Regions from separate parts of the Thermosinus thermophiluss DSM 23256 genome, predicted to be linked through region 4. Evidence: riboswitches for the same ligand, from Rfam matches in the RefSeq annotation. Region 4 holds a riboswitch; each other region holds the start of a gene.
What was found. A riboswitch is a leader RNA that binds a small molecule or an ion and turns the genes downstream of it on or off. The one in region 4 is predicted to bind cobalamin.
Positions count from the first base shown of each region.

Region 1: another riboswitch for cobalamin. It lies ahead of BLQ99_RS00410 (ABC transporter substrate-binding protein); the one in region 4 lies ahead of cbiD (cobalt-precorrin-5B (C(1))-methyltransferase CbiD).
Region 2: another riboswitch for cobalamin. It lies ahead of BLQ99_RS01075 (energy-coupling factor ABC transporter permease); the one in region 4 lies ahead of cbiD (cobalt-precorrin-5B (C(1))-methyltransferase CbiD).
Region 3: another riboswitch for cobalamin. It lies ahead of BLQ99_RS08990 (TIM barrel protein); the one in region 4 lies ahead of cbiD (cobalt-precorrin-5B (C(1))-methyltransferase CbiD).

Region 1 covers NZ_FNBU01000001.1:82,761-90,268, reverse strand. The annotation lists gene BLQ99_RS00440 (2-hydroxyacid dehydrogenase family protein) at 1-16, opposite strand, end outside; gene BLQ99_RS00435 (acetate uptake transporter) at 185-796, opposite strand; gene spoVAD (stage V sporulation protein AD) at 1,066-2,070, shown strand; gene BLQ99_RS00425 (hypothetical protein) at 2,090-3,166, shown strand; gene BLQ99_RS00420 (DUF1657 domain-containing protein) at 3,260-3,466, shown strand; gene BLQ99_RS00415 (acyl-CoA dehydratase activase-related protein) at 3,538-4,449, shown strand; cobalamin riboswitch at 4,795-4,978, shown strand; gene BLQ99_RS00410 (ABC transporter substrate-binding protein) at 5,076-5,999, shown strand; gene BLQ99_RS00405 (FecCD family ABC transporter permease) at 5,996-7,012, shown strand; gene BLQ99_RS00400 (ABC transporter ATP-binding protein) at 7,020-7,508, shown strand, end outside.
Region 2 covers NZ_FNBU01000001.1:219,052-226,559, reverse strand. The annotation lists gene BLQ99_RS01095 (NAD(P)/FAD-dependent oxidoreductase) at 1-691, shown strand, start outside; gene BLQ99_RS01090 (YkvI family membrane protein) at 654-1,712, opposite strand; gene BLQ99_RS01085 (HD domain-containing phosphohydrolase) at 1,922-2,908, shown strand; gene serS (serine--tRNA ligase) at 3,056-4,327, shown strand; cobalamin riboswitch at 4,488-4,671, shown strand; gene BLQ99_RS01075 (energy-coupling factor ABC transporter permease) at 4,793-5,536, shown strand; gene BLQ99_RS01070 (energy-coupling factor ABC transporter substrate-binding protein) at 5,533-5,820, shown strand; gene cbiQ (cobalt ECF transporter T component CbiQ) at 5,884-6,651, shown strand; gene BLQ99_RS01060 (energy-coupling factor ABC transporter ATP-binding protein) at 6,670-7,508, shown strand, end outside.
Region 3 covers NZ_FNBU01000013.1:39,094-46,601, reverse strand. The annotation lists gene BLQ99_RS09005 (energy transducer TonB) at 1-125, opposite strand, end outside; gene BLQ99_RS09000 (ExbD/TolR family protein) at 129-539, opposite strand; gene BLQ99_RS08995 (MotA/TolQ/ExbB proton channel family protein) at 536-1,159, opposite strand; gene BLQ99_RS08990 (TIM barrel protein) at 1,147-2,136, opposite strand; cobalamin riboswitch at 2,281-2,458, opposite strand; gene BLQ99_RS08985 (epoxyqueuosine reductase) at 2,629-3,402, shown strand; gene glmS (glutamine--fructose-6-phosphate transaminase (isomerizing)) at 3,470-5,299, opposite strand; gene glmM (phosphoglucosamine mutase) at 5,618-6,958, opposite strand; gene BLQ99_RS08970 (NAD(P)/FAD-dependent oxidoreductase) at 6,991-7,508, opposite strand, start outside.
Region 4 covers NZ_FNBU01000002.1:83,419-90,926, reverse strand. The annotation lists gene BLQ99_RS01745 (TRAP transporter permease) at 1-746, shown strand, start outside; gene ldhH (L-lactate dehydrogenase (quinone) large subunit LdhH) at 800-2,968, opposite strand; gene BLQ99_RS01735 (LutC/YkgG family protein) at 2,968-3,582, opposite strand; cobalamin riboswitch at 3,831-4,005, shown strand; gene cbiD (cobalt-precorrin-5B (C(1))-methyltransferase CbiD) at 4,092-5,192, shown strand; gene cbiE (precorrin-6y C5,15-methyltransferase (decarboxylating) subunit CbiE) at 5,177-5,803, shown strand; gene cbiT (precorrin-6Y C5,15-methyltransferase (decarboxylating) subunit CbiT) at 5,800-6,402, shown strand; gene cobI (precorrin-2 C(20)-methyltransferase) at 6,386-7,150, shown strand; gene cobM (precorrin-4 C(11)-methyltransferase) at 7,151-7,508, shown strand, end outside.

The DNA of each region.
Region 1 (7,508 bases), on a different contig from region 4:
ATACTTTTTGCCTCATACCGATACCTCCTTGTTTTAGTGTTGCTTTCATTGTACCGTACGGTGATATATGAGTAAAATATATAGTAGAAATAGTGATTATTCTATTCGTGAATAAATACTGTTGTCCCCCCTTTTTTCAAATTTAAAACCCCGACGAACAGCCGGTTCGTCGGGGTTAAATGCCTTATTTAAAAATACCGAACGGTTTTCCGAGCGGAAGAAACTGCTTGCCGAACCACTTGTTCAGGAAGGTCGCGCCGGAGGCATAAAAACCAAGGGCGGCGATAACAAGCTCCGTCCAGGCGGCGAGGCCATGCGCCCAATGGCCGCCGAGACCAAGGGCATCCAAGGTAAGGGCACCTAGTAAAATATCAATAAGAACCATGATGGAAAAAATTACTTTATTGGTTTCCATGGCGGCAATCGTTCCGAAAAGCGAAAAAATTAAATAGCCGAGAAAAGCGACGCCCAACTGTTTGACATCAACTGCTGCGGCTAAAGCAGCGCCGAAGGCGCCCATTTTTATCAGCCAGCTTACGGCTACTCCTGCCCAGAACAGGCCGTAGGCGCCAAAAACGGTAGCGCCGAACAAATTGTTATGCTTAAAATCGTAGACGCAAGCCATCATTTGCGCAATTGAGCCTAAAAAGATAGCCCAGGGAATGACAAAGGACAAACCGGTCGTCCAAGCCAGCTTCTGTGAAGAGGCAACCAGCGTAACCATCGCGAGACCAAACAAACCAAGGGCTGACGGGTCGGCAACGACAATTTGGACTTTTTGATCGTTGGTGTTCAAGTGCTAGCCTCCTTTAAAGTGCGTATATGCAGGCACGAAATAGGATAATATATGATACGTTTTCTGTCAACAAATTTCGACAAAACTCTCCATTGGCAGAGGCAAATCTTGCTGGGCTGTTTACAAGAATTATTTTATTGCCCCGGCCAATACTAAAAATAGCGTCCGTTAAAATAGCTCTACCGTTAGAACCGAAAAACCGACGGCGCGGATTGGAAGGCGTTGGTTGCAGCTTGGCTGCCGGCTGATAAGATCGGAGGGGCGAAATTTTGAACAAAAAGCAAGGCAAGCAAAGTATTATTTTCGGAGCGCCACCTATTATTACCAGTACCGCCAACATTGTTGGCCCTATGGAAGGTGAAGGGCTGCTTGCCGGTTACTTTGACCAGGTAATGGCGGACAACCTGAACAATCAAGATAGCTGGGAAAAATGTGAATCCTATATGCTCGAGTGGGCTATCCGCAAAGCCGTGGCAAAAGAAAACAGCACCATCGATACCGTTGACTATGTATTGGCCGGCGATCTGCTCAATCAGTTAATGGCCACCCATTTTGCCTTGCGCAGTTTGGGCAGGCCGTTTTTAGGCTTGTACGGCGCCTGTTCGACGCTGGCGGAAGGCATGCTGCTTGGCGCCGTACTGCTCGATGGCGGCTTTGCCAATAAAGTGGCCGTTGCCGTATCAAGCCACCATGACACGGCTGAACGGCAATACCGGTTTCCTACTGAGCTGGGGGTGCAGCGGCCGCCTATTTCGCAGTGGACAGTTACCGGGGCGGCGGCGGTGGTGCTGGCGTATGGCGGGAGCGGGCCGCGTGTTACGGCGGCAACGATCGGGAAAATAATCGATATGGGAATTAAAGATCCAAACGCCATGGGGCCGGCGATGGCCCCCGCGGCTGTTGACACGCTCTGGCAGCATATTCAGGACACGGGGCGGCAGCCTGCCTATTATGACCTGATTGTTACCGGCGATTTAGGCGTTGTCGGCAAAACTTTAGTAATTCAACTTATGCAGGAAAAGGGCTTGGATATATCGCAAAACTACGAAGATTGCGGGTGCATGATTTATCGCGAGGACCAGGATGCTCACGCCGGCGCCAGCGGCTGCGCCAGTTCCGGGGTAGTCTTTACCGGTTATCTTTATCAAATGCTGCAGGCCCGTAAACTGCAAAAAATTTTAGTGATCGGTACCGGCAGCCTGCACAGCCCGATTTCGTACCAACAGAAGGAATCCATTCCCTGCATTGCCCATGCCGTCGCGGTGGAAATATAAGGAGGTCGAAATTTTGAAAGTGACTTACCCCCATATGGGGTATCTGAGTATCCCAGTTTACAATATGTTAACCAACCTGGGCTTTGAAGTGGTTGAGGCGCCGCCGATTACGAAAAAAACGGTCGAGCTGGGTTCGCTCTATTCCCCGGAGGGTGTATGTTTGCCATACAAAATCAATATGGGTAATTTCTTGGAAAGTATTGACCGTGGCGCCGATACTTTTTTAACCGTATGCGGCGCCGGCAAGTGCCGTTTAGGTTTTTATAACGCCGTGCAGAAAATCGAGTTGGCCAAGCGCGGAGACGTCCGGTTTTATACTATTGACACTAACAATCTTTTCAGCAGTCTGTACCGCTTCCTGCGGCAGGCTGCGCCGCAGGTTAATCGTTTGGACATTTTAAAAAACATCACGCTGGCCGTAAAGACGCTTAAAGCCCTTGATGCTATTACCAGCGCCAAGAATTATTACGGAGCGCGCTCAGATTTTCCGGACAAGCTGATTGCCATCTGCAACAACGCGGCGCGGCACTTTACCGGCTGCCTGAGTTTCAGCGATATAAGCTACAAACAAAGCGCCGTGCTTGACTTGGTGCAGGCCGTTGGGCAGTCTGCCAGGCAGCCGGTCAGAATTGGCCTAGTTGGCGAGTTTTATGTCTTGCTTGAACCATATGTAAACCATGCCATTGAAGATGAATTGATAAAACAGGGGGTAGAGGTTAAACGGTTTGTCTATACCGGCGATTGGGTGTTTTTAAATACCATGCTGCAGGCGCTGGGCTTGCATAATGAAGAGAAGGCCTATCTAAACAAGGCGCGGCCTTATCTCAACTATCATGTCGGCGGTGAAGGGTTAAGAACGGTCGGTGGCGCTTTATGGTGCGCCAAGAACGGGTACGACGGCATAATCCATATCTACCCGTTTGGGTGTATGCCCGAGGTGGTTGCCGAGTACGCGCTGAAAAACATCGCGCGGGACTATGACTTGCCGCTGCTCACGCTCAGTATTGATGAACACGCGAGCGACGTCGGCATTATTACCCGCCTGGAGGCGTTTGTCGACTGCATTAAACGGAAGAAACAAAAATGGAAAAATTAACCGATAGCGACCATATTTTCCATTTATAAATGCGTGCGGCCGGTAAAAAATATTAATGTAGCGCTCAACATTTTATGATTGGAGGCTAACATTATGACCGTAAAAAAAGATTTGGAGAAAGCCATTGCTGCCGCGGAAGCCGCTAAAGGTACGTACGCACAGTTTGCTACGGCTACTGACGATCAAAGCGCTAAGACAATGTTTGAGCAAATGTCTCAAGACATGAACCGGCACATCGCGCAACTCAACAGCCGCCTTAGTTCTACTGCCGAGAACAAACTAAAAAACCAAGAACAATAACCGCGAGGGAGGTAGCCGAACTACCTCCCTTTTAATGGCAGGCAACTTTTTCTTGGTAAAGGATGAATAATATGGTCGATAATGTCGGGATCCCCCAGGCGCTGCTATACCATGATTTTGGCAGCTTATGGACTGCTTTTTTTCAGAATATGGGAGTTCAAGTTACGGTATCCGGCGAAACCAACAAACGCATGCTGGATCAAGGTACGTCGCTCGCGATTGACGAATCCTGCCTGCCGCTTAAGGTGTATCTGGGGCATGTTGCTTCTTTATTGGATAAATGCAGCCATATTTTTGTTCCGCGTATTGTCCGGTACCACCGCCATTTTTATTTCTGCGCCAAATTTGCCGGACTGCCCGATATAGTCAGAAATACGTTTAGCCTATCCCCCGAACGGTTGATAGCTCCCAATATCGAAACCAAGTCGCTGGCCGGGCAATTTCAGGCCGTCTATGCCGCTTGCCAGGCGATGGGACGTTCCCCGCTGGCCGGAAATTTGGCGTACAGCCGGTCGTTGAAATCCTGGCGGGCCCCGGCGCCATCGCCCAATCAACCACCCCGGCCCCGCATCGCCGTCATCGGGCATAATTACCTGCTGAAGGACGCCTTGTTTTGTAAAGACATAATCGGTACGCTGACCGCCCAGGGGGCCGCGATTGTTACTCCGGATAACATCGCAAGCAAAGTCCTCTATGATGAAGCTAAAGTCTTTGCGCCGGACATCTACTGGCAATTATCGGCCAAGATCGCCGGAGCGGCCCGTTATTTTTGCCGTCAAGGCGATATTACGGGCATTGTTATGGTGTCGAGCTTTGGCTGCGGTCCGGATTCGCTTATCAATGAGTACCTGGAACATCATGTTTTCCGGAAAAGCGATAAACCGTATATTTTCATCAATATTGACGAGCATACCGGTAGCGCCGGGATCATTACGCGGGTAGAAGCCTTTTGGGATTTAGCGAATCGAAGATTAAAACCTTAACGAGGAGGAAGCATTATGCCGAAAAACTATATCAGATACGCCGGCGCAGTTACCTCTAACCACGCGGACAATGTCATCAGGCCGCAAGAATGACAAGCCAAATTTTTTATTGACCTTGTTAGTAATCGGTGGTATATTTTTTCTGAAACACCACAAAACAGGAAAGTCGATATTTAACCACAGAGATAATCATGCCAATAAATTGGCATCACAAGCCAGGAAAACCAGGATTGAACCGCGGAGCGCACGGAGAGTGCGATATACATCGCACTTGAGGTTTTAATTAATTTTAATAAAATTTTATCTCCGCGTCCTCTGCGGTTCCTAAACTCTACGGTTCCTAAACTTAAAATGTCAGGGACAGGTGCCCTTCGGGGCTTAATAGGGAAGTCCGGTGTAAAGCCGGCGCGGTCCCGCCACTGTAATGGGGAGCAGACCCAAGAATATGCCACTGGGACGAAGAGTCCTGGGAAGGTTTGGGCGAGCGATGAGCCAGAGCCAGGAGAACTGCCTGTCTGCCAATCACCGCTGGTACCCACGAGCGATGGGGAGGGGATTAGCTGTAGCGTTCTTCTTCCCGGCTGTTTAGCCGGGCTTTTTATTGAAGATTATTAGGGGGAAACGCCATGCGCAAACTCCTATACTGGTCGGTTTATTTTGTAATGTCCCTGTTTATTTTGATCATGCTGCTGCCTGTCCAGGAGAGCAAGACTTCTACCCGCGGCCAGCTGCAGGACTTTTTGGGACGAAGTATTGACATACCGGAAACTAAGCCCCTGCGCATTGTTTCTTTGGCCCCCTCCATTACTGAGATTCTCTTTGCCGTGGGAGCCGGCGACAGGGTGGTTGGCGTTACTACTTACTGCGACTTTCCGGAACAAGCCAAAAAGCTGCCCAAAGTCGGCGGTTTTCAAAGCCCCGATATTGAGACGATCGTCATGATGCGCCCCGACCTTGTCTTGGCCAGCGGTCAAATGCACTACCAGACCATTCGGGCGCTGGAAAAGGCGGGTATTCGCGTTGCGGCCATCGAACCCCAGACCATGGAGGAAGTCTTAAAGGCGATCCGCCTGATCGGCAGTCTTGTCCATGAAGAAGCGAACGGGGAAAAGCTGGCCGGCGAACTGGCGCAAAAGCTTCAAAACATCCGGACTTTACATGCAGGTAGCGATAAACGGCGGGTCTTTGTGGAAATATGGGACGTACCGCTGCTCACGGTTGGGGCGAAATCCTATATCCATGACGTCATCGTCCAGGCCGGGGGCGTCAATGTGGCCGGCGCCAGGCAGGTTGACTACCTTTCTTCTGATTTTGAGACTTTGTATGCCTACAACCCTGACACTTATCTGGTGGTGCGGCACGGCGTCTACGGGAAGAAGACGGAGGTCTTTACGAAGTTTCAGCTAAATGACATTCAGGCTGTACGTGAAAACCGCATTTTTTACGTTTCCGACGACTTTTTGGCGCGGCCCGGACCGCGCAGTTTCGCCGCCCTTGAAGAGGTTGCGGCAATTCTTCATTCCTCTACGAAAAGTGGCAGTGAACGATGAAACAATTCCGTAGCACCCAATCAATAGTCCTGTTATTATCGGCAGTCGTCCTCATCGGTACGGCTGTTGCCGCGCTGTCCATCGGCTCGGCGGACATTGCGCCCGGTGAGATTGCGGCTATCGTCGTGCAGCGGTTGCTGCCCGTAGAAATCGGCCCGGAACTGCCGCCGGTGCATAGCAAGATCGTGTGGGAAATCCGGTGGCCGCGGCTGGCCTTGGCTATGCTGATCGGCAGCAGTTTGGCCGTTTCCGGGGCTTGTTATCAAGCCTTGTTTAAAAATCCCCTGGCCGATCCGTTTATCCTGGGGGTTTCATCCGGAGCGGCGTTAGGCGCTGCTGTGGCCATTGTGCTTGGCCACACCGCGTTTGTAAGTTTCTATGCCTTTGCCGGCGGGGCGGTCACGATATTTATCGTATACATCCTTGGCGGCGGTGACAGGGCGGAGCTTAGTTCCAACCGGTTGCTTTTGGCCGGCGTTGCCCTGGGGTCGCTACTCAATGCGTTGCTCAGCTCCATCATGGCTCTTCATACCAAGCAGCTGGGGCCGATTTTGTTCTGGCTGTTGGGCAGCCTTGGCAATCCGCCGGAAAACCTGACGCTAATGGCGGCGCTTATTGCCATTGGCCTGGCAGGGATCATGCTGTTTGCCCGGGATTTGGACATCCTTGCAACCGGCGACGAGAATGCCCAGTTTTTAGGAGTGGATGTAGCCAAAGTCAAGGTCAGCTTACTATTGTGCACAACCTTGATAACCGGCACGGTTGTCGCGGTAAGCGGCATTATCGGCTTTATCGGACTTATTGTGCCACACATGCTGCGCAAGCTTATCGGCCCGGAGCACAGACTGCTGCTGCCCGCGTGCGCGCTGTGGGGGGCGATCTTCCTCTTGTGGGCCGACAGCGTGACGCGCTTGTTTGCCAGTCTGTCCCCGGTGCCGGTGGGTGTTGTCACCGCGCTGCTGGGCGGCCCGTTCTTCCTGTATATTTTGTACCGAACAGACCGCAGACAGTGAGGAAGCCATGAAAGAAAGATTGCTGGAAGTTCAAAATGTATCGGCCGGGTACGGGGCCAAAACCGTTTTGCATAATATTAGCTTTGCCGTGGACAGGGGCGATTTTCTCAGCATTATCGCGCCCAACGGCACAGGGAAGTCTACGCTACTCAGGTGCATTGCCGGGGTTTTGCCGGTGCAAACAGGCAACATCCTGGTTAAGGGCGAAAGTGTCAGTAGCTTCCCCCGGCGCGACCTAGCGAAAATAATCGCCGTCGTCGGCGCCGAAGAAGCCGTTTTTGATTATAGTGTGTACCAAACGGCGCTGATGGGACGGTTTGCCCATATCAGCCGGTTTGGCAGCGAAACGGCGGCAGATTTTCGCATTGTGGAAAAAGCACTGCAAGACGTCGGCATGTGGGAGAAGCGGGATGCGAAAATGAGCAAGCTGAGCCAAGGGGAAAGGCAGAAAGCGCTGATCGCCCGCGCTTTGGCCCAATGCCCGGAAATTCTGCTG
Region 2 (7,508 bases), on a different contig from region 4:
GGGGATGATGCAGCAGTTTGCCGCCCATTGTTTGGCCCACAACCCGGTACTCATCAAGGAAAAGGTGATCAGCATTTTTCCGACCGGAGAGACGTTTACCCTGATTACACCGGGCAACATGTATCAAGCCAGGGCCGTCATTCTCGCCACCGGCGTCGTCGCCACCGCCTTGTTCCGCGGCGAGCGCGAATTTCTGGGCCGGGGCGTCAGCTATTGCGCCACCTGTGACGGAATGTTTTATAGGGATAAGGACGTCGCCGTCATTTCCTATACCCAAGAGGGCGAACATGAAGCCGAATACCTGGGCGAGTTGTGCCGAACCGTTTACTACCTGCCCCAATACCGGGGAGAACTACCGCCCATGCGGGCCAATGTCATGATTGTGACTGACCGCAAACCTCAGGCCATTACCGGCGACAGCCAGGTTGAGCGGCTGGTCACCGATAAGGAAGACCTCCCGGTGCATGGCGTCTTCATCCTCCGTCAGTCTGACCCGGTGGAAAATATTTTGGCCGGGCTGGAAATGGATGGTGACGTAATTAAAGTGAACCGCGATCTGTCCACCAATATTCCCGGCGTGTTTGCGGCCGGCGACTGCACCGGCAAGCCCTGGCAAATCGCTAAAGCCACCGGTGAAGGATTGGTGGCCGTGCTCAGCGCCATAAACTATCTCGAAACGAAAGCCAAATAAGCCGGACGGTAAAGATAAGGGCGGCATAGCCGAAGAGTGGGTATAACAGGCCGATAAGCTTGGCGAAGCCCAATTGGCCAACAGCCAGGGCGACCGCCGTGAGTATAAGCAGGCTGGGCAAAAAGGCCAGACCGGAGGCGCTCTGGAGTTTGGCCGTGCAGCCGTACAGGCTGGCGATGGCGGTGCTGTACATGGCTTTGATCAGCATGCAGGCATAACCGTAATGGTTCCAGCCTTGCTGGGCCTCCGATATGTACAGCATCGGCACCTCATAGCTTAATACGCGCGGATAATGGAGCATCGTCACAATTACAATAAAAAGACCGAGCAGCGTCAGGACCATACCGCCCAGCACCCCGCCGGCCAGCCGCGCCTGGCGGCTGGCGACCTGGGCGCCAAGGGGGGCAAGGACGGTTGACCCCAGGATAAGGTTATATGAGGCATACAACAGGCTGGCCAGCAGCCAGTTCGGTGCCGGCTGCTGGCCCGGCAGCGGCGGTACGGCGAGGAGGTCGGGACTGATGCCGTGGTATATTAGGGAGTTGACACCGATAATAACCGTTGAGATGACCAGTAGCGGGGTTACAATCATATTGATAAGGGAGATGCCCTTCAAGCCCGTCATGACGGTCACCGCGACAATGATGGCCATGACAACCAGACCGGTATTGTAACTTAGGCCAAAGTAATCGCGGCAGACGGCGCCGGCGCCGGCCAGCATGATGGTAAGGCCGCCGAACAGAAAAAACGCGGTAATATTATCGAGGATTAACCCTGCCGGCCGGCCGCAGGTGTGGCTTAGCACCTGGTGGTAGCCGCTGGCCCGCAGGCGGTGGCCGAGCTGGAGAATATAGGTGCCCAGCCAGGCGAAGAGCACGCCGCATAAGGCGAGACCGGTCAGGCCGATAGTGCCGTAACTTACGAAAAATTGGACCAGTTCCTGTCCGGAGGCAAAGCCGGCACCGATAACCGTGCCGACATAGGTGAACGCTACGCGGGCGGTATCCAGGACGTGGCGCATCACATTCCTCCTTTGCCGTCACTGGTACAAATGTATGATGTACGGCTCGAATTCTGACGTGGATTTTTTTGGGAATAAATCCCGATATGTTGACGTTTTTGGTAAAAAACTGGTACAATGAAGAAGTAATTATTTAGACAAAAGGTAACACTATCCGCTATTTTTAACTTGCAGACTCCGCCCCGGCGCATAAACAAAGGAGCGGCTATATGTTAGAAGATTTATTAAGGGATTCTTTTATCAAAGTTGTGGACAAGCAGTCTACCGGCTGGCTGCTCATTAACCGCAACTTTGAAATTGTCTATATCAATGAAGCGTTATGTCGCCTTTGGCAAAAGGACCGGGAGGAACTGCTGGGTCGGTCTGTTTTGGATTTGTTTTATAACGGAACAAAAAAGATACCGGCCGGTCATTACCATAGCCCGCTGCTCGAGACGATCGAGACGGGGCGGGAGTTTCGCGGCAAGGAAGCTTACCTGTGCCTTAGTGGCGCCAATTTTCCCTGCTGGTTCACGGTCGATACCTACACCTTCCGCGACAGTGAGGGCATAGTGCAGTACGCTCTTGGCACTTATACCCTAATCGACCGGTATAAAGCGCTGGAAACGCAGCTTGAATCGATAAATATCAGCATTATTAAATCTTTTTGCAAAGCTATTGAGGCTCGCGACGCCTACACCTTGCGCCATAATGAGAATGTGGCTGATTTGGCGGTGGGCCTGGCGGAATATCTGCGGCTGCCGACCACGGACATCATGACAGTGTACTTGGCCGGCCTGGTCCACGATATCGGCAAAATCGGCGTGCCGGAAAGCGTCCTCAATAAGCCGGGGCGGTTGACGGATGGCGAATACGCCGTCATCAAGCACCACCCGGTCATTGGCGCCGACATTGTGGCCGAAATCGACGGCTTTGGCGCCATCGCCAAGATTGTCCGCCATCACCACGAGCGCTACGATGGGCGGGGCTATCCCGACGGACTTGCGGGCGAGCAAATTCCCTTTTTCAGCCGTCTGCTGGCCGTGTGCGACGCCTACGACGCCATGACCAGTGTGCGCTGCTATCGTGTTCCTCTTAACATTGAGAGCGCCGTCGCAGAAATCGCCGCCTGCGCCGGTTCCCAGTTCGATCCTGATATTGCCCGCTGCTTTATCGAGTATATCCGGCGTTTCGGCGGCCGCCAAACCGTTAGCTGACTGGAATGACTTTACATTTTTGGCGGTATAATGTAAGATTAAAAAGGAAAACTAAACAATAAACATAAATTTCGTCCCTCCTGATAAAGGCGGGGGTTTTTTTATTGTCGCCCGTTTAGGTACCGACAGGTTTAGGAGGTTTATGCTATGCTTGACATTAAATTTGTGCGAGAAAATCCGGAAAAAGTGGCGCAGGCGCTGGCCAGCCGTGGGGTCGCTGTCAGCCTGGACGAGTTTTTAGCACTGGACAGGCAGCGCCGGGAACTGTTAGTCGAAGTGGAGGGGCTGAAAAATAAACGCAATACGGTGTCGCAGGAAGTCAGCCGCCGCAAAAAGAATGGCGAACCGGCCGACGACCTCATTGCCGAAATGCGCCTGGTCGGCGATCGCATCAGCGCCCTTGACAGCCGGGTGCGCGAAGTGGAAGCAAATTTAACCAACATTTTGCTGAACATCCCTAATATCCCGCATGAAACGGTGCCGGTAGGCAAGGACGAAACCGACAACCAGGAAGTGCGCCGGTGGGGCCAGCCGCGCCAGTTTGCCTGGGAGCCGCGGCCGCACTGGGAAATCGGCGAACGCCTGGGCATTCTCGACTTTGAGCGGGGCGGCAAGGTGACGGGGGCGCGCTTTACTTTTTACAAGGGGGCGGGCGCCCGCCTGGAGCGGGCCCTCATCAATTTCATGCTTGACTTGCATACGCGCGAACATGGCTACACCGAATTTTTTCCGCCCTTCATCGTTAACGCCGACAGCATGGTCGGCACCGGGCAGCTGCCCAAGTTTGCCCAGGACATGTTTAAACTGGAAGGGCTTGACTACTACCTCATTCCGACGGCGGAAGTGCCTGTAACCAACCTCCACCGCCAGGAGATTCTCGATGCCAAGGACCTTCCCCTGTACTATGCGGCTTACAGCGCCTGCTTCCGGGCGGAAGCGGGCGCGGCCGGCCGCGACACGCGGGGGCTTATCCGCCAGCACCAGTTCAACAAGGTAGAGCTGGTAAAGTTTACGCTGCCCGAAGAATCATATAATGAGCTGGAGAAACTGACCAATAACGCCGAACGGGTGTTGCAGCTGTTAGGGCTACCGTACCGCGTCATGCTCTTGTGTACCGGTGACATGGGCTTTGCCTCGGCCAAGACCTATGATCTGGAAGTGTGGCTGCCCAGCTTCAACCGGTACCGCGAAATTTCTTCCTGCTCCAACTTTGAGGACTTCCAGGCCCGCCGCGCCGACATCAAGTTTCGCCGCGACGCCAAGGCCAAACCCGAATTTGTGCACACCTTGAACGGTTCCGGCGTGGCCATCGGCCGCACGGTCGCCGCGATTTTGGAAAACTACCAGCAGGAAGACGGCTCGGTGGTAGTGCCGGAGGTGCTGCGGCCGTATATGGGCGTCGAGGTTATCAAGGCATAACTTGACAATTATGGCAGGATAACGGTAAAATTTTAGGGAAAACCCCCATGTCGTTTAGCACGACACCGACAAAGAATGAAAACTATTATTTAACCTCATACCTCATACATCATACTTCATACTTCTCTAAGCTTCTATTTACCGTTTTCGAAGTAGACAATCATATAATAAAGGGACAGGTGCCCGTCCGGGCTTAATAGGGAAGATTGGTGCAAAGCCAACACGGTCCCGCCGCTGTGATGGGGAGCAAAGCTGCAATAAGCCACTGGGGATAATCGCCCTGGGAAGGCGCAGATTTTGCGATGATCCTAAGTCAGAAGAACTGCCTGTTCAACAATCACCGCTTTGACCCACGAGCGATGGGGAGGGGATTGCGCATGAATACATCATAGCAAAATCTCTACCTTGGCAAGGGGTAGGGATTTTTTGTTTGCGTTTTAACTTCTGGAAAAGGAAGGATACGAAATGAAAGCAATTGGGCTAGTGGGGTATTTTTTGGTTATCGGCGTAATAGCGCCGGCCGTGGCGCACGCCATGCATATTATGGAAGGATTTTTGCCGCAAGAACAGGCGATCATTTGGCTGGCAGCCGTGACCCCTTGTTTGGCGGTGGGGGTAAGGCGCATTCGCGGCCTGTTGGCCGTGCATCCTGAACGCAAGATGATTTTAGGGCTGGCCGCAGCTTTTATTTTTGTATTATCAGCGCTAAAGATTCCCTCCGTTACCGGCTCGAGTTCGCATCCGACCGGTGTGGGCTTGAGCGCCGTACTCTTTGGTCCGGCCGTGTCGTCGGTACTAAGCGGCATTGTCCTCCTTTTTCAAGCGCTGCTTTTGGCCCACGGCGGACTTACCACCTGGGGGGCCAATACTTTTGCCATGGGCGTCGCCGGCGCCTTTGTGGCTTGGGGCATTTTTAAAATAGCCTGCCGGGTGGGTTTGTCCGAAAAATTAGCCATCTTCTTAGCGGCAATGCTCGGCGATTGGGCTACCTACCTGGTAACGGCCGGGCAGTTGGCCCTGGCTTTTCCGGATGCGGTCGGCGGCTTTTGGGCGGCTTATGCGAAATTTCTCAGCATTTTCGCCTTTACCCAGCTGCCGCTGGCGGTAAGCGAGGGGATACTGAGCGTGGTTGTCTATAACACGCTCACCCGTTACAACGCCTTGGGCCTGATTGATTTATGGTGGAACGAGCGGAGGAATAACGCATGATACTTAGACAAAACATTATTCTTTTGGCGTTGGCGATTATCCTCGCCGTTTTGCCGCTGGCTGTCCAGCAAGATGCCGATTTCGGCGGCGCCGACGACAAAGTAAAGGATATTATTGCCGGTATCCGCCCCGATTATCAGCCCTGGTTTACCAGCTTGTGGGAACCGCCGTCAGCCGAAGTGGCAAGTTTCCTGTTTGCGGTGCAGGCGGCGCTGGGCGCCGGGATTATCGGCTACTTTTTCGGCTACCAGCGGGGAAAAGCGGGTAGGAAGTATGAGGTATGAAGTCTGAAGTATGAAGTATGAAGTATGAGGTATGAGGTATGAAGTGGAAGATAGTGATATAATGTGATTTTGCTGCAGCTTGATTATTTTGCTTATAATAACCGCTTGAAACAGATCAGTATCGGCGAAAGGCTGCTCTTAGGGGCCGGTAGCCTTGGTTTGGCGCTGGCCTTGCCCCGACCGGCGACCTTGCTGGCGCTCATCGCCCTTATGCACGGCGTTATGCTTTATGCCAAAATCCCTCCCCGCTATTTGCTGAGGTTATGGTTGGCGCCGCTGACCTTTCTGGCCGTAAGTTTACTGACCGTGGTGGCAAGTGTGAGCGCCAAGCCGTTTCCCGCTTTTTGGGCTGTAAAGGTTGGCGCTTATTATGCAGGCATTACCGCCGAAGGCATTGCTGCTGCCGCCCTCCTGCTCCTGCGCAGTTTGGCGGCAGTGTCCTGTCTGTTTATGCTGGCGACAACCACGCCGGTAGGCCACATTGTCGCTTATCTGTCCCGGGTTCCCGGCATCAGGGCGGTTGCGGAAATTGCCCTGCTCACCTACCGGTTTATCTTTGTCGTCCTGGCTACGGCTGGCCAGATTTTCACCGCTCAACAGTCGCGGCTTGGCTACGCCAATCCCCGGCGGGCTTTAGCGGCGCTCAGCCTGCTCGCCGCCAGCATTGGCCGCAAATCGTTCATTATGGCCGGTCAGCTGCATATCGCGCTGTTGGCCCGAAACTATCATGACCGGCTGGTGTTTCGCCAGCCGACGCTGCAGGTAAGCCCGGTACGCCTGACCGGCATTGCCGCGGTTTTGGCGGGAATAGCCCTAACAGCCTTTATTTAACATGACGAGGAAAAACTTATGTCACAGCAGCCAATTTTGGAAGTGAAAAATATATCCTTTGGTTATCGCAAAGACAAACTGGTTTTGCGCGGCGTCAGCCTGACTGTTCCGGCCGGCGCGCGCATTGCCCTGGTCGGGCCTAACGGCGCCGGCAAGTCTACTTTGTTTTTACATCTTAACGGCATTCTGCATCCTTCGTCCGGCCAACTATTGTTTAAGGGCGAGCCATACCGGTATTCCCGTGCGTTTATAACTCGCCTGCGCCAGAAGATCGGGCTGGTGTTCCAGGATCAGGATACTCAGCTCTTTGCCGGCAGCGTTCTCGATGATGTGCTGTTTGGGCCGATGAATTTGGGGTTATCCCCGGCTGAGGCCGAGCAGCGGGCCGCCGCAGCGTTAGCGGCGGTACAGATGGCCGAATTTGCCGATGAGCCGGTCCATTTTCTAAGCTATGGCCAAAAGAAGCGGGTGGCGGTAGCCGGTGTGCTGGCGATGGATCCCGAGGTCTTGGTCATGGACGAACCGACGGCCGGCCTTGATTACCCTGGCACGACAGTCTTGCGGGCCATTTTGGACGAGCTGTCCCGCGCCGGCAAGACGCTGATCGTGGCAACCCATGACATAGAGTGGGTATGGTCGTGGGCCGACTTGGTCTATGTCCTGGTGCAGGGTCAGATAGTGGCCGGCGGGCCGCCGGAGCTGGTCCTTAACCGCTCCGACCATGCCGCCTTCGGGTTTGCCCGGCCGTTGGTGGGCGAAATCTACAGCGCCCTGGTCGCTGCCGGCTTTTTTAGTAGCAGGGACAAAGCTCCCCGCAGCGTGGCTGAACTGGTGGGCCGCGTGATGGCGAAATATAA
Region 3 (7,508 bases), on a different contig from region 4:
ACTTCCAAAGGTGCATCCCGCCCCTCAGGAAAGTAATCCGCCATCCACCCTATCGCGATTAGCAGCAAGAAGTTAACAAAACCGGAAACGATTAGGGCGCGTCGCCACCGTGACTGCTCCATCATAAATCACCTCGGCTTAGCCTCGGCCGCAATGGCAATCCGGCGAACGCCGACCTTTTTCAGCTCATCAAGCACCGTGATAACTTTGCCATATTCAGCCTGGTGGTCTGCCCGCAGGACAAACGAAGTGTCTGCCGACCGTTCAAGCTCGGCCTGTATCCGGGCGCCCAAAAGCGCCAGCGGGACTTCTTCCCGCTCAAAGAAAATCGTACCCTGGGCGGTAACCGTGATGGCTACCTGTTTCTGCATATCGGCCTGAGCCGCTGCCGCCCGCGGCAAAGCAACCGGAATGGTCTTCTGCTCAACCATATATAACGTGCTCATCATGAAAAACACCAGTAAAAAGAAGATAATATCAATCATTGGTATTATCATGAGTTTGGGCTGCCGTTCAAGGCGCAAATTCCTCAGCTTCATCCTACTTTCCTCCGCCCCGCCGCATCCAGTAAGCAGGTAAATGCCATCTCCATGCCGGTAATGATTCGGTCCAGGCGCTGCGCGAAATAGCTGTGGGCCACCAGCGCCATGACGGCTACGCATAGTCCGGCCGCAGTCGCAACTAATGCTTCGCCTACCCCGCCGGTAATCGCGTGAGGCTGTCCGGATCTGATGGCCATAATGCTAAAAGAGTTTATCATGCCAATAACGGTGCCCAAAAGCCCTAGCAGCGGCGCCAACGTAACGATGGTTTCCAAGTAGCTGAGCCGGTCCCGCAAACGGGCAGTTGCCAATGCGGCCGCACCTTCCAGTGCGTTCTGGAGAAGCGCCGGGTCAAGAACGCCCTTTTGCAATACTTTCAAAATAATTCTGGGCGTTATTCCGCTCGTTTTTTCGCATAAAGCCATGGCCTCCTGCCATTGGTCCTCGCCTAACTTTTTCTCCAGGAGAGCAAGAAACTCATCGCTTGTTTCAGCGGTACGATAATACTGCCAGCGTTCAATAACTATTGCTATTACCATAATGGAGCAAGCCAATAAAGGATACATAACCAATCCGCCTTTTTGAAAAAGAGCGGCTATTTGGCCTAACAATTCCATGATACTTCACCTCGTGCCAAAATATTCCCCTGCAGCGCCGCCTGCTGGGTGCTTATGTACTGAGACAATTCAGCGCGACAGCGAAACGTAAATTCGTGCACCAAATACCGGGGTTGTATATAATCAACGATCCTATGTACATCAGGGTGTTCAAACGGGCGATGCTGGTCAATTTGCAGAATGTGAGCCATAATCCGGTTTTTGTCAAAGGAACCGTCTGCTGTTTTTATCGTCCGGAGTACATATTTGCCTGACAGTGAAGAGTGCAAATGAATGCCTTGGATAGCTTCTTTTAGTTCGCCAAGCTTTTTAAGCGTTGCCAAGATATAATTAATCCCCTCCTGCTGGGTGCGTAGTGCCGTGTTGGTATTCATCAAATGTCCCGTATCCAACATAAACCCTTTATAGGGATGATTCACCTTTTCCAGTAAACGGGCGGCCAGCTTCGCGTCGCACAAGGTAAGACCAGGCCACCAAAGGTTTTCAAATAAGATCGTGATATTGCTTTTTATACCGTCCATGACGGCGTTAACCAATTCAATCGTCCCATTAATTACCTGCTCATCGCTGTAGCCAAAGTCGTAGGTAAAAAGTTCCCCAAACCGGGCGTTGCTTACATGCAAAACGGCATACTCGGCTCCTGTGGCAATAGCTTTTTGGATTTCCGCCCGGTAGTTTTCGACCAGTATCGCGCGGTCTGCTCCGCCGTAATGCTTCACGATGTTCGCTTCATTACCGAATTGCAATACTAACTGCTGCCTGTCGCCCAGCCAAAAGTCCAGCCAGTTAGACCAATAACGCAGATGGACCCCTTTAATTAGGTGCCGTGGAACTATCCGTTCTTCCCATGGCTGGTCAATCAATAGTTCCAGTCCTGCTAGATCATGCTCATGCAAAAAATTATGCAAAATTTTGCCGTCACGGTCAAAAGTGCGTAGATCGTCCTCGTATGTAGACAAATTACATAGCTGTATCAATAGTTTATCCCCCATAACCGCCACAGGGCATAAGCCTGAAAAGCCGCCAACTTCCTAACAATAAATCCCGGCCCATGACAGCCGGGATAAGAACGCATTATGTACTAGCGCTAGATAATCCCCTCCCCATCGCTCGTGGGTCATGCGGTGATTGTCAGTTAGGCAGTTCTCCTGGCTCTGGCTCATAGCTACCCCAACCTTCCCAAGGCCTGGCCTCAGTGGTATAATTTGGTTCGCTCCCCATTACAGTGGCGGGACCGCGCCGGTCTTGCACCGGTCTTCCCTATTAAGCCCTACGGGCACCTAACCCGCTTATTCAGTTTTAACTCCTGCGATTATTTTATCATCTTGGGTTTACGGCGTCAAATCGCTTCCCGGTTATTTATTATTATCACCAATTACTTTGGGGGCAAATTTACGATACAATTCGTACACTTATACATTATAATGTAATTAGGATTGACTAACCTATTACTAATAACGAGGTGAATCATGCTGCTTTTGGAGGATATCGCCAAAGAGGTTAATCGTTTTGCCTTGGAAAGTCCCCTGAATGTAGTAGAACCGCTCGGCGGCCTGCGGATCTTTGATTCGCCACTGATCGGCATCGCCGCTGCCGACGACCCGCTATTCGCAGAATTAAAAAAAGAAACCGTCATCGGGCCCCACCATCTCTTACCGCGCGAGTGGCTTCCCGCCGCGAAAACGGTAATTTCCTATTTCCTGCCCTTCACCGCGGCGGTACGCATCGCCAACCGCAGTAAAGGGCTTCCGGCCACCGAATGGCTATACGGCCGGATCGAGGGCGAACTCTTCAATGAAGCACTGCGGCAATTTCTCGTGAACTGGGTAAAGGATATGGGCGGGCAGGCGGTTGCTCCGGCCCTGGACGCGCGGTATCAGGTAATAAATAAGCGCAGCAACTGGTCGGAGCGGCACGTGGCCTATATTGCCGGACTTGGGACCTTAAGCCTGAACTGTTCGCTCATCACCGCCCGCGGCTCGGCCGGCCGGGTCGGCAGCATCGTCACCAGCCTGGAACTTGAGCCAACCGTGCGGCCTTATCGGGAAATTTATGAATACTGCACCCGTTGCGGCGTGTGTATCCGCCGCTGCCCGCCTGTGGCTATTGACGAGAACGGCAAAAACCACCAAATTTGTTCCGAATACTTGGATAACGAAATCAAACCACGCTACGCCCCCCGTTACGGCTGCGGCAAATGCCAGACCGCCGTCCCCTGCGAAGACCGGATCCCCGGCCGCTAAACCTCACTCCCTATCGGTCATATCAGAGAAACAGCCCGACATTATGCTGTCGGGCTGCCTTTTTTGGCTATTCCACCGTCACGCTTTTGGCCAGGTTGCGCGGTTTATCCACGTCGGCGCCGCGGGTAACGGCAGCGTAGTAGGCCAACAGCTGGAGGGGGATGACGGCAAGAATAGGCGCAAGGTATTTATCGGTAGCCGGGATGAAAATGGTATGGTCAACGTATTTTTTAATTTCTTCGTCGCCCTTCATGGCAATACCGATGACCACGGCGTCCCGCGCCTTGACTTCTTTAATGTTGCTCAGCATTTTTTCATAAACGTCATGCTGGGTGGCCAGGGCGATGACCGGCACGCCCTCGATGATCAGGGCCAAGGTGCCGTGTTTGAGTTCACCCGCAGCATAGGCCTCGGCGTGAATATAGGAGATTTCCTTCAATTTGAGCGAACCTTCGAGGGCGACGGCATAATCGAGGGAGCGGCCAATGAAGAAAACGTCTTCGTTGAAGCCGTACTGCTGGGCAAAGGTCTTGATCGGTTCCACGTCTTCGAGCAGCTCATGGGCCTGGCCGGGCAGGGCGCGCAGACCCTTGATGAGCTCCTGAATGCGTTCGGGCGGCAGCGTTCCCTTGAGTTCTGCCAGATAAAGGGCCAGCATGAACACGCTTATCAATTGGGTTGTATAGGCCTTGGTCGAGGCAACGGCGATTTCCGGACCGGCCCAAGTATAGATTACCTGATCGGCCTCCCGGGCAATCGACGAGCCGACCACATTGGTAATGGCAAGGGTACGGGCGCCCAGCCGCTTGGCTTCTTTGAGAGCGGCCAGGGTGTCGCTCGTTTCCCCTGACTGGCTGATAACGATCGCCAGGGTGTGTTCGTCCGTCAGCGGCGACCGGTAGCGGAACTCGGAGGCAATATCGACCTCAACGGGAATGCGGGCAAGCTGCTCCAGATAGTACTTGCCTACAATCCCGGCGTGGAAGGCCGTGCCGCAAGCAGTAATGACGATCTTTTTAATATTGGCCACATCTTCCTTGGTCCACTTGAGTTCGTCGAAAACAACGCGGCTGTCGTCTTTGGCCAGGCGGCCGGTCATCGTCTCGCGGATGGCCTTGGGCTGCTCGTAGATCTCTTTGATCATGAAGTGCTCGTAGCCGCCTTTTTCGGCTGCTTCGGCATCCCAATTCACCTCGAAGATCTTTTTCGTCACCGGCACGCCCTGACGGTTCATGACCCATACCGAATCTTTGGTGACGATGGCCATTTCGCCGTCGCTTAGAATATAGGTCTTACGGGTCCGGTTGATGATCGCCGGGATGTCGGAGGCGATAAAGTTTTCGCCTTCGCCCAGTCCAATGACGAGCGGATTGTCCTGTTTCGTGCAGATAAGTTTATCAGGATGGTCCTGGCACATAAAGGCCAAGGCGTACGAACCCTCAATCTCGGCCAGCACCTTTTTCACGGCCGCCTCAAAATCGCCGGTGTAATATTCCTCGAGGAGGTGGGCCACAACTTCGGTATCGGTCTCCGATGCGAAAACATGGCCTTTCGCGATGAGCCGTTCTTTGATATGCAGGTAGTTTTCAATGATCCCGTTGTGCACTACGACAAACCGGCCCGTGCAGTCGGTGTGGGGGTGGGAATTGACATCCGAAGGCCGGCCATGCGTCGCCCAGCGCGTATGGCCGATGCCGATGGTCCCCACCGGCATGTGGTTTTCTACCTTTTTTTGCAAAATACTTAGGCGGCCCACACTCTTTTCCACATTGATTTTATTGCCGTCAAAGACCGCGATGCCCGCCGAATCGTAGCCGCGGTACTCCAGTTTCGTCAGGCCTTCAAGCAAAAAGGGAGCGGCCTGTTTCGGACCTACATAGCCTACAATGCCACACATGCAATGTTCCTCCCAAAATTCAAAATAGGGTCGGTAAATTGCTGCCGCCGCCGTTTTGTCCTGCAAGTCGCCTCGCAGTTTTGTCGGCCGGCTTACGACCGCAGTGAGCCGAGAGGCATCCGCTGACTGCTCGATAAACCTCTTCCTCGTCTGCTTGCGGCCACCAGCCGCAAGCGCCAGCGCTTTTATCGTCTAGTGTTTGACGAAATTTCACCGTCTATCCATTTCTCACCTCCAATACTCATTACTTTACTATATATGCAGAGGAGCACCGCAGTGCTCCTCTCATATACTACTATAACCATAGCATTTGGTCAACTAACCCAGTTCCTGACGGATAACATCGGCGATGGCGCTCACGATGCGCTCCAGTTCGGCGGCAACCGGCCCTTCGGCCATTACCCGGATAAGCGGCTCAGTGCCGGAAGGCCGGACGAGGATGCGGCCAGCCTCGCCCAAGGCCGCCTCGCCTTCGCGAATGGCCGCGGCAATGCGCTCGTTTTGCTGCCAACCTTCCTTGGACTTGACCCGGACGTTAACTAAAAGTTGCGGAAACCGGGTCATCACCTTCGCCAGTTCAGACAACTTCTTGCCTGTCTTTTGGACGTTGGCAATGAGCTGCAGGGCAGTCAGGATGCCGTCACCGGTAGTGTTGTAGTCACTAAAGATAATATGGCCTGACTGCTCCCCGCCAAGAACCAGCCCTTTTTCCCGCATGGCCTCGAGGACATAGCGGTCGCCGACCGGTGTGACAAGCACCTTGCCGCCGGCTTGTTTAATGGCCTGATGCAGTCCCAGGTTACTCATGACCGTCGCCACTAGCGTGTTATCTGCCAGCTTCCCCCGCCGCAGGAGGTCAAGGGCACAAATGACCATGATTTGGTCGCCGTCCACCACTTCACCGTTCTCGTCTACGGCCAGGCAGCGGTCGGCGTCACCGTCATGGGCGATGCCCAGATGAGCGCCGTGGGCGGTTACCGCCTGTTGCAGGCCCCCGATGTGGGTTGAACCGCAATGATCATTGATATTCGTACCGTTCGGTGTGTCGTTTAAGACGACAACATCGGCCCCTAACCGTCTAAGCACCATGGGGGCCGTCTCGTAAGCCGCCCCGTTGGCGCAGTCGAGCACAATCTTAAGCCCGCGGAAATCAGTGTCAACAGTGCCGGCGACATAAGCGACATATTCTTGAATAAGGTCATGGCGGTGTATAATCATTCCCACCTTATCCCCTGTCGGACGCGGCAGGTTGTCTTCGTGGGTCAGTACCAGCTCTTCCAGCCGGTCTTCTACGGCGTCAGGCAGCTTGTAACCGGTCCCGGCGAAAAATTTAATGCCATTATCCGGATAGGGATTATGGGAAGCTGATATGACAACGCCGGCTTGGGCGTTTAATTTCCGAGTGAGATAAGCAACGGCCGGCGTGGGAACTACGCCAAGCAGCACGGCTTCGCCGCCGGCCGAGCAAATTCCGGCCGCCAGGGCGGCCTCCAGCATATGCCCGGAAATGCGGGTATCGCGCCCAATTAAAACAGTTGGGCGTTCATGTTCTTCGCCAAACAGAAAAGTAGCCGCCCGCCCCAGGCGGAAGGCCAGTTCCGGCGTAAGCTGCGTGTTGGCGACGCCGCGCACGCCGTCGGTGCCGAATAGTCTTGCCATGTATACTCTTGCTCCCTTCATCCTTGCTAAACTTAATTGGGACTGTAGCGGCTGATAACGGCCAGTGCGGCATTTAAGCCGTCCAGCGCAGCGCTCATGATGCCGCCCGCGTAGCCGGCGCCTTCACCAACGGGGTATAGCCCGCCAAGGTTGACCGATACAAAGTCTTGGCCCCGCAGAATACGCACTGGCGCCGAAGTCCGCGTCTCCACGCCGGTCATCACCGCGCCGGGGTGATCAAACCCTTTAATCTTGCGGCCAAAATCAACCAGGGCCCCAGCCAGCGTATCGGTCACAAAGCGGGGCAGGCATTGCCGCAGGTCAGCCGGCGCTACACCCGGCCGGTAGGTAGGCGCTACCAGGTAGCGGGCGCTTTGGCCAGTTAAAAAATCGCCAACCGTTTGTGCCGGCGCGCGGTAGCCGCCGCCACCCGCGCGAAAAGCCAGCATTTCATAATGCCGCTGCAGTTCGATGCCGCTTAAAACATGACTGCCATAGTCTTCAGGATTCACATTGACCACCAGGGCACTATTGGCTACCCCCGAGTCAC
Region 4 (7,508 bases):
GTATTAACTTCACCGATTTTCTTAATGCCTTAGAAGCAGGCGCGCGCAGTGCTTTAGGGGTCGCCATTGCCTGCGCGACGGCCGGCATTATTGTGGGTACTGTAACCTTGACAGGAGTCGGCCTTAAGTTAGCCAATGGCCTGGTAGCTTTAGCCGGAGGCAGTCTGCTTCTGACGATGGTGTTTACGATGATTGCGTCGTTGATCCTCGGGATGGGGGCACCGACCACGGCTAACTACGTAATTACCTCGACAATTGCGGCGCCTGCTCTCGTCGCATTGGGTGTACCGCTATTAGCGGCGCATATGTTTGTCTTTTACTTTGGCATTGTAGCCGATATTACCCCGCCGGTAGCGCTAGCGGCTTATGCTGGTTCCGGTATTGCCCGCTCCAATCCGTTCCGCACGGGGGTCATTGCGACCAAACTGGCCATTGCTGCCTTTATCATTCCCTACGTATTTGTTTACTCGCCGCAACTATTGTTAATCAAGTCCACGATTGCTGGTGTAGCCCTGAATTTTCTTACCGCCAGCATCGGTATGATTGGTGTCGGTGCAGCTATGATTGGCTATTTTATGGCCAATATGAACGTTATAGAGCGTATTTGGTTTCTCATTGGCGGGCTTATGCTGATTGATCCCGGTTCGACGACCGATATCATCGGTTTTGTCATGCTGGCGTCGGGGCTGTTTTTGCAGTGGCGCAAAAGCAAGGCAAATAAACGGGAATTTTCGGCAAGTGCATAAACCTAACGAAAAAAGTCTCCGCGGAAAGCGGAGACTTTTTTCAAGGCAATTAATTAATCTTGGATATTTTCAGCTAAGATGTCAGCAACGTGCTTAATTTGGATGGGGGAAGCTTGTTTATCGAGTCCGCCTTTTATCTGCATCATGCAGGCGGGACAAGCTACGGCTACGATTGAGGCGCCGGTATCCTTAATATTGTCTAATTTTTGTTTCAGTATCGGCATGGACAGTTCGGCGTGCTTTACGCCGAAAGCGCCCGCCATACCGCAACATTTATCGCAATCTTTCATCTCCACAAGTTCATGGCCGGCTGCCTCGATTAGTTTGCGGGGTTGTTCATAAATGCCTAAGCCCCGTTTCATATGACAAGAGTCATGGTAGGTAACTTTGGCGCCACCGGCGGCGGGGACAAGGCGCCCGGCTTTTTCATATTCTTCGGCGACAAAACTGGTAAATTCCCGGAACTTGGCCGCTAGTTTTTCGGCCCGTTCTTTCCACTCCGGTTCATCGGCTAGCAGACTAACATAGGCGTCATGCCAAGTTTCCGTACAGGTCGGGCAGGCAGCGAGGATTACATCGGCAGTTACCGCTTCAAATACTTCAATGTTTTTCTTGGCCATGCGCTTTGTTGTTTCTTGGTCGCCCATTCCTAATACGGGTTTACCGCAGCAACTTTGCTCTTGCGGGAAGATGACTTCCATATTGAGATCTTGTAATACCTTGTAAACCGATTCACCGGTCTCAGGGTAAACAAAGTCCAGGCTGCAGCCGCTGAAGAAGGCCACCCGTTTTGTAGGCCGCTCAATTTTTTTGGTAATTTTGGCAATGCGGTCGCGGAGCGGTACATCGGCAATGGCCGGCAGGCTACGGTCTTTCGTCAATCCCGTCAGGAACAAGGGTAGATGACGGATAAAATTACCCGACTTTACCGGTTTTTGCCCGATGGCGCCAAGGCGAAGCAGGGTGTGGAAAACTTTACGGTTGGCGAGAACTTTTTCAAACAGAGTGCGAACGGCCAGGGGAAGACCATGTTCTTTTACTGCTCGGGCCCGCAGTTCTTCAATCAAATCGGGAATATTAATTTTACCGGGACAGATGGTAGTGCATTTCCGGCAGCCAATGCACAGTTCGTTAATTTTCTCAAAATCGCCCATGCTGTTAAGAAAAGCCGTAAGGATGGCGCCGATACCGCCGGCATAGATGTGGCCGTACACGTGGCCGCCGACAAGCGTATACACCGGGCAGACGTTGAGACAGGAAGCGCAGCGGACGCATTGGTAAACTTCCTTAAACCGTTCATCTTTGGCAATTTGCAGTCGACCGTTATCAAACAGAATAATGTGAAGTTCCTTTTCTTCTTCTACCCATTTGCCGTCCTTGTTTACCATGATCGGCGTAGGGCCGGCTATCATGCTCATATAACTGGTCATTAATTGAGCGGTGGCGTTACGCGGCAGGGTGCGGAGGATTGGCACCGCATCTTTTATTGTTGGAATGAGTTTTTCGTAGCCAATAATGACGACATGGATCCGGGGCAGACTGGTAACGAGACGGGCATTGCCTTCGTTGGTGACAAGGCCAATGGCGCCATTTTCGGCGATGCCAAAGTTAGCTCCCGAAATGCCCATATCGGCCTGCAGAAATTCCTCGCGGAGCGTCTGCCGTGCCGCCTGAACCATAAAGGGTATGTCATCGGGAATATCTTGCTTAAGTTCTTTGGAAAAGTATTCGGCCACTTGCTGGCGGTTAAGGTGAATGGCCGGCATTACCATGTGGGATGGTTTGTGTCCGGCCAGGGCAATAATCCACTCCCCCAGGTCGGTTTCGCGAACATGAATGCCGGCGGCTTCAAGGTCGTGGTTAAGGTGAATTTCTTCCGAGGCCATGGATTTAGATTTAACAATCCGCTTAACCCCTTTTTCCCGGCACAGATTTAAAAGATACTCTTTCAGGGAGGCGCCATCTTTGGCCCGAAAAACTTTGGCCCCCCGTTTGGTCGCCTCGGCCGCAAAGCGGTCAGCCACCGCTTCAATCTGGGCTACCGTCTGTTGTTTAATTTGCCGTATGCTTTCCCTTAGCGCTTCAAAATCTTCCACATTCTCATAAGCTTTGGCCCGGGCCGTAGGATAGGCCTCGGCAAACCGTCCCAGGGCGCCGCGCAGTACCTCATCCTGCAGTTTTTCGTGGATTTCTTTGCGGATATTGCGGTCGCTCTTTTGCATTATGATTCACCTCCGGTAATTTCTTCGTCGACGGCAATAATGACAAACCGGCTCGGGCCGTGAACTCCAATGGTCAGTACGCGTTCAATGTCGGCGGTACGGCTGGGGCCAGTAATTAAGCTAATATAACCTCGCTCAAAAACTTGGGAAAAAATTTCAAAGGCAGCGGCAATATCCGGCACTATATTATTGCTATTCATAAACACAACATGGATCGGAGGCAGGGTGGAAACGAGACGGCTTTCGATCGAGTAAGCGTCCAGGCAGACGCTGCCTGTTTCGGCAACGCCAAACTCTACGCCCGAGATGCCAATATCGGCTGTCGCGGCATTAGCGGCAATGTCAGCGGGAGTAGAGTGCAGCTCTGTTCCTAATTCTTGGATGGCTTGATGGATATTGGCCGCCCGCTGGAGTGGACATTCGACGGCCACTACTTTTTTAGCACCTGAGTGTTTAATAAGATTAACAATAGCGTTTTTCGCTTCAGCCAGCGTTTTTACCCGGATTACTTCTGCCGCGGCATTCTTGGCCCGCATTTCAAATTCAGGAAAGAATTCTAATCCCATACGGCCTTTTGGGAAAGCTTGGTTCCAGTTAGTACATACCCTTTTCATCTGTTCACTCCCTTGTCTTGTGAAAGGATACAAAATTGCCTTTATTTATTCGAAAGAGCAGAGACTAATTCCTTGCAGCAGCGAGTAAAAAAGATAAAAAACCATTAAAATATTCAGTGATTTCACATAATTTTACCAAGGTTTTTTTGGTGGACTGAAAATTTAAATTTCGGGTTCCGTGCCATATAAGAAGGAATAAGGTTATAAGGGTGGAATATAAGAGCATAATAATGGCAATATTACCAATTTCATATGACAAGGGAATAGGTGCCTTGCGGCTTAATAGGGAAGTCCGGTGAAAAACCGGCACGGTCCCGCCACTGTAATGGGGAGTCTGGCTGCGTTATGCCACTGGAGCAATCTGGGAAGGTGCGGCTAGCAATGAACCAGAGTCAGGAGACCTGCCTATTCTAACACACACCGTTATGACCTACGGAAGATAGGCAGGTGGGTAATATAAGCATATCTGTTTGTTTATAGTTACCTCCTGCCTGCAGGAGGTTTTTTTATTGGCGCAACAATTACGTTCCGGCATTACGACAGGGGCCTGTGCGGCAGCGGCGGCCAAAGCGGCCGTATTAGCCTGGCGCGGCATGTTTCCGGCGAAGGTCGAGGTAATATCGCCGCAAGGCCGGGTTATTACGGTGCCGGTGGCGGAGGCGGCGGCCGCCGACGACGGGGGAAGGGCCGCGATAGTAAAAGATGCCGGCGATGATCCGGATATTACGAATGGAGCGATAATTCGGGCCAGTGTTAAAATTGCCCCTTCTTTACCGGAGATTGTCCTCCAGGCCGGTGAAGGGGTAGGAATAGTAACTAAACCAGGTTTGGCCGTACCGGTAGGGCAGCCGGCGATTAATCCGGGACCGCGCGCCATGATTATCCGGGCGGTGCGGGAGGTATTGCCCGAGTGCGGCGCGGTTGTCACTATCTCTGTTCCTGGCGGCGAGCAATTAGCCGCCAGGACGCTTAATCCCTATCTAGGGATTATGGGCGGCCTGTCGATCATTGGCACAACCGGTATTGTTAAACCAATGTCCGAAGAGGCTTTCAAAAATTCGCTTACGCCCCAAATTAGCGTAGTAAAGGCGTTAGGCTATGACAGTATTGTTTTCGTTCCCGGCAAGATGGGGCAGGATTATGCCGTTAAACGTTATAGTCTTCCGGGTGATGCGGTAGTACAGACCAGCAACTTTATCGGTCACATGCTGGAAAGCGCGGTGAGTCATGGCTTAAGACAGGTTTTGCTCATGGGTCATCTCGGCAAGATCGTCAAAGTGGCGGCCGGTATCTTTCATACCCATAACCGGGTAGCCGATGGGCGGCTGGAAACCATTGCCGCCTATTTGGCGGCAGAAGAGGCGTCGGCTGCGGTGGTTAGGGAAATTCTCGCCTGTAATACGGCCGAAGCGGCTGTTAGCATCATTGAAAACGGCGGGTTTACGTCCGTGTATCGGGTACTCGCCGAACGGGCAAGTACCCGCGCCCAGCGATACGTTTTCGGCGAATTAACAGTGGGAACGGTAATTCTTACGCTGAAAGGCGAAATGCTGGGGCTGGACAATAACGCACGCAAGATAGGAGGCGCTTTAGGGTGGAATATAAAATAATCGTCGTCGGTATCGGCCCGGGATCGCCCGACTATTTGCCGCCGGTGGCCAAAAGAATGATTGACGGCGCCAAAGTAGTGGTGGGGAGCAGGCGGGCGCTGGCCGCTTTTGCGCCGCCAACGGCCCGGACATGGATAATTGATAAGGATATTGAAAGGACAATCACCTATATCCGCGCCGAGCTTGACCGGTGCGATGTCGTCGTGATGGTGTCGGGTGACCCTGGGTTTTACAGTTTGCTTGCGGTACTGCGCCAGGCTTTCGGCGCGGAAAGGCTAACGGTAATTCCCGGCATTAGTTCGGTTCAACTGGCCTTTGCGAGAATAGCCGACATTTGGCAAGATGCCATTTTAACCAGCCTGCATGGACGGCAGGCGCCTGCCGAAACATTGCGCTACACTCCCGGCAAAAAATTGGGGATTTTGACAGATGCGGAGCACAGTCCGGCTTATATTGCGAGTTTGCTAACTGACCACGGTTGGCCGGCGACAGCGACGGTACATCTCTGTGCTAATTTATCTTATGAGGATGAAAAAATCGTCAGGCTTAGCCTGGCAGAAGCAAAGCTAATCGCAAGTTTTACCCAATGTGTAATGGTGGTGGCGGCGTGAAGCGTTATTTTCCAGGCATTGCCGACGAAGCGTTTATACGGGGCGATGTGCCCATGACCAAGCAGGAAGTGCGTATTGTCGCCTTGGCAAAAGCGAAAATTGCCAATGGCGATACGGTTATTGACATCGGGGCAGGCACAGGTTCCCTGAGTGTGGAAGCGGCCTTTCAAGCTAAAGAAGGACGGGTATTCGCGATTGAACGGGATAGGAATGGAGTTGACCTAATCGGGCAAAATGCCCGCCGCTTCGAACGGGAGAATATTATGGTTATTCAGGGAAACGCCCCTGAGGCTATGGTTGGGCTGCCGCCGGCCGATGTTATATTTGTCGGTGGTAGCGGCGGTAAGCTGCCGGCAATACTACAGCGGAGTGACTGTCTGCTGCGGCCGGGCGGGCGGTTGGTTATTATGGCCGTGACTGTCGAAACGCTTTACGGCGCTCTTCATTTTTTGCGCGAAAAACCGAATTATACAACCGAAGCCTGTGGGGTGCAGGTCACGCGTATCCGTTCTGCAGGAGCCGCCAATATGTTTCAAGCTCTAAATCCCGTCTATATTATTGCGGGAACAAAAGGAGGAGACCATGAACATACGACCTAGTTCTACGGAGGTTCATAGGCCGGCTGCAGCCGCTAAACAACTGGGCAAACTTTTCGGTATCGGGGTGGGGCCGGGAGCGCCTGACCTGCTCACGCTTCGGGCAATAGAAATTTTAAAATCCATTGATGTTGTATGCATTCCCCGTTCCAAGGCAGATAACGATAGTCTCGCCTTGACGGTCGCCGGCAAATATATACCGGCCACGGCGGAAATTATGGAAGTGGCCACGCCAATGACGCGGGACCGGCAAGTGCTTGAAGCCGAATGGCAACGCGGAGCGGAAAAAATTGCCGCAAAACTGACTGAAGGTTTGAACGTAGCTTTTATAACGATCGGGGATGCCATGCTGTTCAGTACTTACACATATTTGCTTAAAAAGGTATGCCGGTTACTGCCTGGCATTGAGGTCGAGAGTGTACCTGGCATTACGTCCTTTGCTGCGGCCGCGGCGCACTTAAATACTGCCTTAGCCGAGGGCAATGAAAAGCTGGCCATAATACCGGCTGTCGACGATCCAGGGCAATTACGGGAAGTTTTACGGCTTTTTCCTAATGCTGTTCTGATGAAAGTGGCTGGCCAGTATAACGAAATTGTGGACGTGCTGACTGATATGGGACTAAAGGACAAAGCCGTATATATCAGTCGGCTGGGTTATCCCGACCAGTTTGTTACTGATAACCTGGATAGCATGAGACAGGAAAAACGAGACTATTTATCTTTAATTCTGGTGAAGCAGGGAGGTTTGTAAATGAAGGTTTATATTGTCGGCGCCGGGCCGGGTGATCCGGAACTCATTACCGTTAAGGGTCGCCGGTTGCTTGCCGAAGCTGATGTTATTATCTACGCCGGTTCCTTAGTAAACCCTGCCCTGCTGCAGGATGCGAAAGCGGGAGCTCAAATCCATAACAGCGCATCCATGACTTTGGATGAAGTCATCGCGGTCATGGAAGAAGCGATAGCGACAGGCAAGAAAGTAGTGCGGCTTCACACGGGCGACCCGAGTATCTATGGCGCCATTCAAGAACAGATGGACGCACTAGCGGCAAAGGGTATCGAGTATGAAGTAGTGCCTGGCGTGAGCTCTTTCCTGGCCGCGGCGGCCGCTT